DNA from 3 places in the Embleya sp. NPDC020630 genome. Region 3 is predicted to be linked to each of the others. Evidence: predicted binding sites of a transcription regulator. Region 3 holds the regulator's gene; each other region holds the start of a gene.
The links. The regulator HrcA, encoded in region 3, represses chaperone genes, less so after heat shock. The targets are predictions, from matches to a motif close to TTNGCACTCNGNNNNNCNGAGTGCNAA.
Positions count from the first base shown of each region.

Region 1: the regulator HrcA is predicted to act here: its motif matches at 1,899-1,925, upstream of groES (co-chaperone GroES).
Region 2: the regulator HrcA is predicted to act here: its motif matches at 1,601-1,627, upstream of groL (chaperonin GroEL).

Region 1 is NZ_JBIRUB010000002.1:203,358-206,608, reverse strand. It holds gene groL (chaperonin GroEL) at 1-1,314, opposite strand, end outside; gene groES (co-chaperone GroES) at 1,449-1,757, opposite strand; gene ACH4XV_RS07105 (methyltransferase domain-containing protein) at 2,093-3,251, shown strand, end outside.
Region 2 is NZ_JBIRUB010000008.1:189,865-193,115, reverse strand. It holds gene ACH4XV_RS26915 (MoaD/ThiS family protein) at 1-10, shown strand, start outside; gene ACH4XV_RS26910 (cold-shock protein) at 432-635, shown strand; gene groL (chaperonin GroEL) at 1,786-3,251, shown strand, end outside.
Region 3 is NZ_JBIRUB010000003.1:538,891-542,141, forward strand. It holds gene dnaJ (molecular chaperone DnaJ) at 126-1,259, opposite strand; gene hrcA (heat-inducible transcriptional repressor HrcA) at 1,262-2,278, opposite strand; gene ACH4XV_RS13810 (MBL fold metallo-hydrolase) at 2,429-3,184, shown strand; gene ACH4XV_RS13815 (DUF3097 domain-containing protein) at 3,214-3,251, shown strand, end outside.

The sequences.
Region 1 (3,251 bases), on a different contig from region 3:
GGTCGCGATGTCGCCGGTCTGGCCCAGGTTCTCCGCGAGCACCGAGGCCGCGTGCACCAGGGCGGTGCCGCCGCCGGCGACGATGCCCTCCTCGATGGCCGCGCGGGTCGCGGAGACCGCGTCCTCGAGACGGTGCTTCTTCTCCTTGAGCTCGACCTCGGTGGCCGCGCCCACGCGGATCACGCACACGCCGCCGGCCAGCTTCGCGAGCCGCTCCTGCAGCTTCTCGCGGTCCCAGTCGGAGTCCGTGGACTCGATCTCACGCTTGATCTGCTTGACCCGGTCGGCGATCGCGGCACCGTCACCGGCGCCGTCCACCAGGGTGGTGGCGTCCTTGGTGATGGTGATGCGACGGGCGCTGCCCAGCACCTCCAGGCCGACCTGGTCGAGCTTGAGGCCGACCTCGGGGGCGATGACCTGACCGCCGGTCAGGATCGCCATGTCCTCCAGCATCGCCTTGCGGCGGTCGCCGAAGCCCGGGGCCTTGACCGCGACCGCGTTGAAGGTGCCGCGGATCTTGTTCACGACCAGGGTGGACAGCGCCTCGCCGTCCACGTCCTCGGCCACGATCAGCAGCGGCTTCGACGCGCCCGCCTGGATGATCTTCTCCAGCAGCGGCAGCAGCTCGGCGATGGCCGAGATCTTGCCCTGGTGGATCAGGATGTACGGGTCGTCGAGGACGGCCTCCATACGCTCCTGGTCGGTGACCATGTACGGCGACAGGTAGCCCTTGTCGAACTGAAGGCCCTCGGCGAACTCCAGCTCCAGACCCATGGTCTGGGACTCCTCGACGGTGATCACACCGTCCTTGCCGACCTTGTCCATGGCCTCGGCGATCAGCTCGCCGATCTGCTTGTCCTGGGCGGACAGCGCGGCGACGGCGGCGATGTCCTCCTTGCCGTCGATCGCGCGGGCGGTACCGAGCAGCTGCTCGGACACGGCGGCGACGGCGAGGTCGATGCCCTTCTTCAGGTCCATCGGGGCCGCGCCGGCGGCCACGTTGCGCAGACCCTCGCGCACCAGCGCCTGGGCGAGCACCGTCGCGGTGGTGGTGCCGTCACCCGCGATGTCGTTGGTCTTGGTCGCGACCTCCTTGGCGAGCTGCGCGCCAAGGTTCTCGTACGGGTCCTCGAGCTCCACCTCACGGGCGATGGTCACGCCGTCGTTGGTGATGGTCGGGGCACCGAACTTCTTGTCGATCACGACGTTGCGGCCCTTGGGGCCGAGCGTGACCTTGACGGTGTCGGCCAGCGCGTTGACGCCGCGCTCCAGCGACCGCCGGGCCTTCTCGTCGAACTGGAGGATCTTCGCCATGAGGGTCTTCGTCCTTAAAGGTTGCTTTTCGACGTCGTACAACCGACTCCGCCCCGGGTCCACCGGCCGCGAGGGCAGGGCGATCCGGGGCGGGGTCGTCGAACCGTCACCGGTTCCGGCGCGTCAGCGCGATGTCACTTCTCGATGATCGCGAGCACGTCGCGGGCCGAGAGAACGAGGTATTCCTCGCCGTTGTACTTCACCTCGGTGCCGCCGTACTTGCTGTACAGCACGGTGTCACCGACGGCGACGTCGAGCGGCAGACGCTGACCGTCCTCGAAACGACCCGGGCCCACGGCCAGGACGACGCCCTCCTGGGGCTTCTCCTTGGCGGTGTCCGGGATCACGAGACCCGACGCGGTGGTCTGCTCGGCCTCAAGCGTCTGAACCACGATGCGGTCCTCGAGCGGCTTGATGGCAACCTTGGTGTTGGCGGTCGTCACGATGCGACCTCCCCCTTCGGAGATCTCACGGAAAAATGTCTGTCGGCGAATGGGACAGATCCGTCGTCGCGGGTGCCGGACCTGCTCGTATCGCACTGGCACACTCATGGGGAGAGTGCCAGCACAGACACTAGGTGGCGGTTAGCACTCCGTCAACCAGAGTGCCAGATTCAGCGCGTCGCGAGCGTTCTTCATACCGATGGGCGCAGACCGATCGAACCGGCTTCATGCCGATGGGCGCAGACCGATCGAACCGGCTTCATGCCGATGGGCGCAGACCGATCGAACCGGCTTCATGCCGATGGGCGCGGACCGATCGAACCGGCTTCATGCCGATGGGCGCGGATCGATGGGGCCGGGCGCTCGGCGAGAATGGCCGGGTGTACACCGACGCCATCGAAGCCCTCACCGCGCTGCGGACCGACGAGGGCCGCTCCCTGCTCGACCTGCTGGCCGGACACGACGCCGCGGACGAGTTGTCGCTGGCCACCCGGTTGCGTCGGGAACATCCGCCGGAGTTGATCGCCGCCGCGCTCACCCAGACCCGGTTGCGGCAGCGCGGCCGGGCCAAGTTCGGGGCGGACGCGGACCGGATGTTCTTCACGTCCAACGGCCTGGAGCAGTCCACCCGGACCTCGGTGGCCGACCACCGGGCCGCCAGGCTGGCCGCGGCCGGCGTCCGCCGGGCGATCGACCTGTGCTGCGGCATCGGCGGCGACGCGCTCGCGCTGGCCCGCGCCGGGGTCGCGGTGCACGCGGTCGACCTCGATCCGGCGACCTGCGCGGTGGCCCGGGCCAACGCGGAGGCGCTGGGCCTGGCCGACCTGCTCACGGTCGAGTGCGCGGACGCGACCGAGGTGGATCCGTCCGGCTACGACGCGGCGCTGATCGACCCGGCCCGGCGCACCGCCCGCGGTCGCACCTTCGACCCCGAGTCGTACGCGCCGCCCTTCTCGTTCCTGACCACCCTCGCCGCCCGCGTCCCCGCCGGCGCGGCCAAGGTGGCCCCCGGCATCCCGCACGAGATCGTGCCCGCCGGTATGGAGGCGGAGTGGGTCTCCGACCGCGGCGACGTCAAGGAGGCGGTGTTGTGGTGGGGCGGGCTCGCCCGGGCCGGTCTGCGTGCCACCCTGTTGCCCGGCGGCGCCGAGCTGGCCTCGGGGGTGGTCCGGCGGGCGCCGGTGGGCCCGATGCGCCGCTACCTCTACGAGCCGGACGGCGCGGTGATCCGGGCCCATCTGGTGTCCGAGGTCGGCGAGTTGGTGGACGGCAACCTGGTGGACGAGACGATCGCCTACCTGACCTCGGACCGGCTGGTGCACACCGCGTTCGCGAGCGTGTACGAGATCACCGACGTGTTGCCGTTCAACCTCAAGCGGCTCAAGGCCCTGGTGCGCGAGCGCGGCGTCGGCACCCTGACGGTCAAGAAGCGCGGCTCGGCGGTCGAGCCGGAGGAGGTCCGCCGCCGGGTCCGCCCCACCGGTCCGAACGCGG
Region 2 (3,251 bases), on a different contig from region 3:
GGGTTGCTGACGCGATAGGCCGAGCGTCCCGATCTTCCTCGATCGGGCACGAAACGGAACCGGGAAATCCGCCGCGCGAGCACCGCGCGGCGGATTTCTTCGTTCCTGCCGAAGGTTGTGCGTAACCCGGGTTTAACCGGCTCCATTTCCCGTCTTTGGCGGCGGCGCGTCGGTAAACTCGTGGTCGGGATCACATCCGATATGTGTGGAAAGTCGTTTTCCTGGCGAATTGAAATACGGCTTTTTTGGAGACTCGCGAGGAATGCGAGTTTTATTCGCTCGGGAATTCTCGTCCGATTGACCTGTTGCTCCGGGCATCCGTCCGGATACATTCAGCCGCGGTCGTAGCAGAGGGCCGGGTCCTTCTGGATACGAACCCGGAGCTGCGGCGTGCAGTATCCGTGAAAGGGCCAGTAACAGGGGAGTTAGGAATGGCTCAGGGCGCCGTCAAGTGGTTCAACGCGGAGAAGGGGTACGGCTTCATCGCGGTCGACGGTGGGGCGGACGTTTTCGTCCACTACAGCGCGATCCAGATGGACGGGTACCGGACGCTCGAGGAGGGGCAGCGAGTCGAGTTCGAGATCTCGCAGGGGCAGAAGGGGCCGCAGGCCGACATGGTCCGCGTCACCGCCTGAACCGGGAGCCATGCGCTCCTCTGCTTGAAACGGTCCACACACGGACTGCACGACACATCGCGGCACACAACACGCCCGATCCTGTCGGATCAATGACCGGGGCCCGGCCTTCCCGCCAAGCGGGGGCCGGGCCCCGGTCGTTGCACGAGCGGCGGCGGAGCGCACGGGTGCGGCGGAACGCGGGCCGGGGCCGGGGCCGGACGAGCGGCACGGCGCGGCGCGGCGCGGGCGGGTGGTGCGCCGGGTCGGGACAGCGCGACGCGGGCACAGCGGGTGCGGGTTCGGCGGGCGGCGGCATGCGGGAGCGCCGACCGGGGCCGGACGGGCGGCGCGAGGCGGAGCGGCCCCGGGGTATCGCCGGCGCCGGTACGGCGGTACACGCAACCAACGCAGCCGAGCCCGCCACGCAACCCCGCGCAACCACAGGCACCCCGACCGGACCCGACGCAGGCGCAGCCGCGGGCAGACCGGCGCGCAGAAGGCACCACACCCGAACCCGACGTGAGCCCAGGGGCGGCACATCCGAACCCGCCCGGGTGCGGGCAATACCCAGGGTTCGGGCCACCCAACCGCCACGGTCGCGCACGCACCGGCGGACGTGGTGCGGGCGCGGTGCGCACCCGGTGGGCGCACGGGCGGCACACCCGGCCCCGGCGGGCGCGGGCAAAACCGTGCCGTGCGGGCGCCCGGGCGTCGGCGGGCGCGGCGCCTACAACGCGGGGGCACACGCGGCGCAGCCCGTCCCGTGCGGGCATGGGTGGCGCGGTGGTAGGGAATCCCCGATCGCGGCCGGCCCGTGTGACCCGCGCCCGGGTGTGCGCGGGTCGCGCGAATCCGTGTCGGGGTGGCCGAGGTCGGGGTGGGTGGCATGTGGATGGGCTGCGACGCGGGGTCGGGTGGGCGTGGGGGTGGGGTGTGTGACACGCGCGGGTGTGGAGCGGGGGGCCTTGGACTCGCCCGTTGCGCTTGCACTCGGCATGGTCGAGTGCTAATCATTGGCGTTAGCACTCTGGATGTGAGAGTGACAGAAACGGACCGGGCCGGTGAGGCTCGGCACCCGTGAGGGAGGGATCCTCGCGGTGGTCGGGTCGTCCGTCGCGGGCGCCTGTACGGTCCGGCACTCACCCCCGTTCTGGGAGGACTTCACCACATGGCCAAGATCATCGCGTTCAACGAGGAAGCGCGCCGCGGCCTCGAGCGCGGGATGAACCAGCTCGCCGACGCCGTCAAGGTCACGCTGGGCCCCAAGGGCCGCAACGTCGTGCTCGAGAAGAAGTGGGGTGCGCCCACCATCACCAACGATGGTGTGAGCATCGCCAAGGAGATCGAGCTCGAGGACCCGTACGAGAAGATCGGCGCCGAGCTGGTCAAGGAGGTCGCCAAGAAGACGGACGACGTCGCCGGTGACGGTACGACGACCGCGACCGTCCTCGCCCAGGCGCTCGTCCGCGAGGGCCTGCGCAACGTGGCCGCCGGCGCGAACCCGATGGCCCTCAAGCGTGGCATCGAGAAGGCCGTCGAGGCCGTCTCCGAGCAGCTGCTCGCGCTCGCGAAGGACGTCGAGACGAAGGAGCAGATCGCCTCCACCGCCTCGATCTCCGCCGCTGACCCCCTGATCGGCGAGATGATCGCCGAGGCCATGGACAAGGTCGGCAAGGAAGGCGTCATCACCGTCGAGGAGAGCAACACCTTCGGTCTCGAGCTGGAGCTCACCGAGGGCATGCGCTTCGACAAGGGCTACATCTCGCCCTACTTCGCGACCGACATGGAGCGCATGGAGGCCGTCCTCGAGGACGCCTACGTGCTCATCGTCAACTCGAAGATCACCTCGGTGAAGGACCTCCTCCCGCTCCTCGAGAAGGTCATGCAGTCGGGCAAGCCGCTCATGATCATCTCCGAGGACGTCGAGGGCGAGGCCCTGGCCACGCTCGTCGTGAACAAGATCCGCGGCACCTTCAAGTCCGTCGCCGTCAAGGCTCCGGGCTTCGGCGACCGTCGCAAGGCCATGCTCGGCGACATCGCCATCCTCACCGGTGGCCAGGTCATCTCCGAGGAGGTCGGCCTCAAGCTCGACACCGCCGGTCTCGAACTCCTCGGCCGCGCCCGCAAGGTCGTCGTCACCAAGGACGAGACCACCATCGTCGACGGCGCCGGTGACTCGGACCAGGTCGCGGGTCGGGTCAACCAGATCCGCGCCGAGATCGAGAACTCCGACTCGGACTACGACCGCGAGAAGCTCCAGGAGCGCCTGGCGAAGCTCGCGGGCGGCGTGGCGGTCATCAAGGCCGGTGCCGCGACCGAGGTCGAGCTCAAGGAGCGCAAGCACCGCATCGAGGACGCGGTGCGCAACGCGAAGGCCGCCGTCGAGGAGGGCATCGTCGCCGGTGGTGGCGTGGCCCTGCTCCAGGCGTCCACCATCGCGTTCGACAAGCTCGACCTGGACGGCGACGAGGCCACCGGCGCGAACATCGTGCGCCTGGCCGTCGAGGCCCCGCTCAAGCAGATCGCGGTCAACGCCGGCCTCGAGGGCGGCGTGGTTGTGGAGAAGGTGCGCAACCTGACCCCGGGTCACGGCCTCAACGCCGCGACCGGCGACTACGTGGACCTCATCGCCGA
Region 3 (3,251 bases):
CGGATTCAGCCCGTCCGGCGTTTGAGGGCGCTCGCCGCAGGCGGCCCGAGGGCGCCGGACGCGGCCGAATCGCAGCCCGTCCGGCGCCTGAGGACGACGTCACGACGCGCCGTCGCGCCCGCCCGCTACCGGCCGTTGAAGGCGTCCTTCAGGCGGGAGAACAGGCCCTGTTGGCCCGGTGTGAATTGTCCCGACGGGCGTTCCTCGCCGCGTAGTTTGGCCAGGCGGCGGAGCAGTTCCTCCTGCTCCGGGTCGAGCTTGTTCGGCGTTTGCACCTCGACGTGCACGACCAGGTCGCCTCGGCCGCCGCCGCGCAGGTGGGTGATGCCCCGCCCGTGCAGCGGGATCGACTGGCCCGACTGGGTGCCCGGGCGGATGTCGATCTCCTCCGTGCCGTCCAGCGTCTGCAGCGGCACCTTCGTGCCGAGCGACGCCGCCGTCATCGGGATGGTGACCGTGCAGTGCAGGTCGTCGCCGCGCCGCTGGAAGGTGGCGTGCGCGACCTCGACGATCTCCACGTACAGATCGCCCGCCGGGCCGCCGCCGGGGCCGACCTCGCCCTCGCCCGCGAGCTGGATCCGCGTACCGCTGTCCACGCCCGCCGGGATCTTGACGGTGAGCGTGCGCCGCGCGCGGATGCGGCCGTCGCCCGCGCACTCGGGGCACGGGTGCGGGACCACGGTGCCGAAGCCCTGACACTGCGGACACGGCCGCGACGTCATGACCTGGCCCAGGAACGACTTGGTGACCTGGCTGACCTCGCCCCGCCCGCGGCACATGTCGCAGGTCTGCGCCGTGGTGCCCGGAGCCGCGCCCTCGCCGTTGCACGTGTTGCACGTGACGGCGGTGTCCACCTGGATCTCCCGGGTGGTGCCGAACGCGGCCTCTTCGAGGGTGATCTCGATCCGGATCATCGCGTCCTGGCCACGGCGCGTGCGCGAGCGCGGTCCGCGCTGGCTGGCCTGGCCGAAGAACGCGTCCATGATGTCGCTGAACCCGAAGCCGGCCTGGCCGAAGCCACCACCGCCCCCGCCGCCCCCGGAGGACAGCGGGTCGCCGCCGAGGTCGTACATCTGACGCTTCTGCGGGTCCGAGAGGACCTCGTAGGCGTTGTTGATCTCCTTGAACCGGTCCTGCGTCTTCGGGTCCGGATTGACGTCCGGGTGCAGCTCCCGAGCGAGCCGGCGGAAGGCCTTCTTGATTTCCTCCGGGGTGGCGTCGCGCCGTACCCCGAGGACCTCGTAGTAATCGGTAGCCAACTCTACGACTCCGCGAGGATCTGTCCGACGTACCGTGCCACGGCGCGCACCGCTCCCATCGTTCCGGGGTAGTCCATCCGGGTCGGCCCGAGTACTCCGAGCTTCGCCAGTGTTTCCTGCCCACTGCCGTATCCGACGGCGACCACCGAGGTCGCGGCCAGTCCTTCGTGCATGTTCTCGTGTCCGATCCGCACGACCATGCCCGGGTCGGTCGCCTCGCCCAACAGCCGCAGCAATACGACGTGTTCCTCGAGTGCTTCCAGGACCGGGCGGATCGTGTTCGGGAAGTCCATGCCGAAACGGGTCAGGTTGGCCGTCCCGGCCAGGACGACCTTCTCTTCCTTGTGCTCGACCAGGGTGTCGAGCAGGGTGGCCAGGATGTCCGCCACGATCGGCCGTTCCTCGGCGGTGAACGGCTCGGCGAGATCCTGGACCAGCAACGGCACATCGGCGAACCGCTTGCCGGTGATGCGGCTGTTCAGCCGCGCCCGGACGTCGGCGAGCAGGTTCTCGCCGACCGGGCCCGGCGTGTCCATCACCCGCTGCTCGACCCGGCCCGTGCTGGTGATCAGCACCAGCATGACCCGGGTGGGCGCGAGGGTGAGCAACTCGACGTGCCGGATCGTCGAGCGGGTCAGCGACGGGTATTGCACGACGGCGACCTGATGGGTCAGCTGCGCGAGCAGCCGGACCGTACGGCCCACCACGTCGTCCAGGTCGACCGCGCCGGCCAGGAAGGTCTGGATCGCCCGGCGCTCGGCGCCGGACAGCGGCTTGACGCCCGCGAGGCGGTCGACGAACAGCCGGTAGCCCTTGTCGGTGGGCACCCGGCCGGCGCTGGTGTGGGGCTGCGTGATGTAGCCCTCCTCCTCCAGCGCGGCCATGTCGTTGCGAATGGTGGCCGGGGAGACCCCGAGGTTGTGTCGGTCCGCGAGCGCCTTGGAGCCGACCGGCTCCTGGGTCGCCACGTAGTCCTGCACGATGGCACGCAGCACGTCCTGTTTCCGATCGTCGAGCATGGTGCGCACCTCCCTGACCCGTTCTTCCACCCGTTGCCGTGTCGCGTAGGCGGTGGTTCGTCCCACTGGTTGGCACTCCGTCCCGCCGAGTGCCAGTGTACGGGTCACCCGATCCGGACCGTACCCCTGCGTCCGTGCCAAGGTTGACGCATGCTACGCGCCGAACAGCCGAAACACGCCACGTGGGAGCCGATCGGGCCGGGCGTACTGCGTCGTCGGTTGCCCGGCCTCGAACTGAATGTGGCGGTCGTCACGGGGCGGGACGGGATCCTGCTCGTGGACACCGGTTCGCACGACCACGAGGCCGCCGACATCCTGGCCTCGCTGGCCCGCGAACTGCCCGGACACGGATTGCCCGACCGGGTGGTCGCGGTGGTGAACACCCACGGTCACTTCGACCACTGCTACGGCAACGACGAGGTGCTGCGCGCCTTCCCCGACGCGGAGATCTGGGGCCACGCGGACCTGCCGCGGTATCTGGAGCGGTGGGCCGAGGCCGGGCGGGCGAGCGGCATCCACCACGGGTTCGACCCGGAGCTGATGCGCGCGGCGCGGATCGTGCCGCCGACCCGCCCGGTGTCCACGGGCACACCGGTAACGGTGGATCTGGGCGGGCGCGAGGTGGTGCTGTTCGCGCCCGGCCGTGGACACACCGACCACGACGTGGTCGTCCACGTACCGGACTGCGGCGTGCTGATCGCCGGAGACATCGTGGAGGAGAGCGGGCCGCCGGTCTTCGGCTCGGACGCGTTCGCCGCCGAGTGGAGCGATTCACTGGCCCGGGTGCGGGGGTTGCACGCGAGTGTCTGGCTGCCCGGACACGGCGCGGTCGTCGACGAGGAGTTCGTGATCCGGCAGAACCGTTGGCTGGCCGAGGTGGCCGCCGGGCGCGTCGTACCGGACTGACGTACCGTCACCCGGCTAGCGTCGTGGTCATGCGCAGTTATGGACCCGAGTCGCTGATCCCGGGATG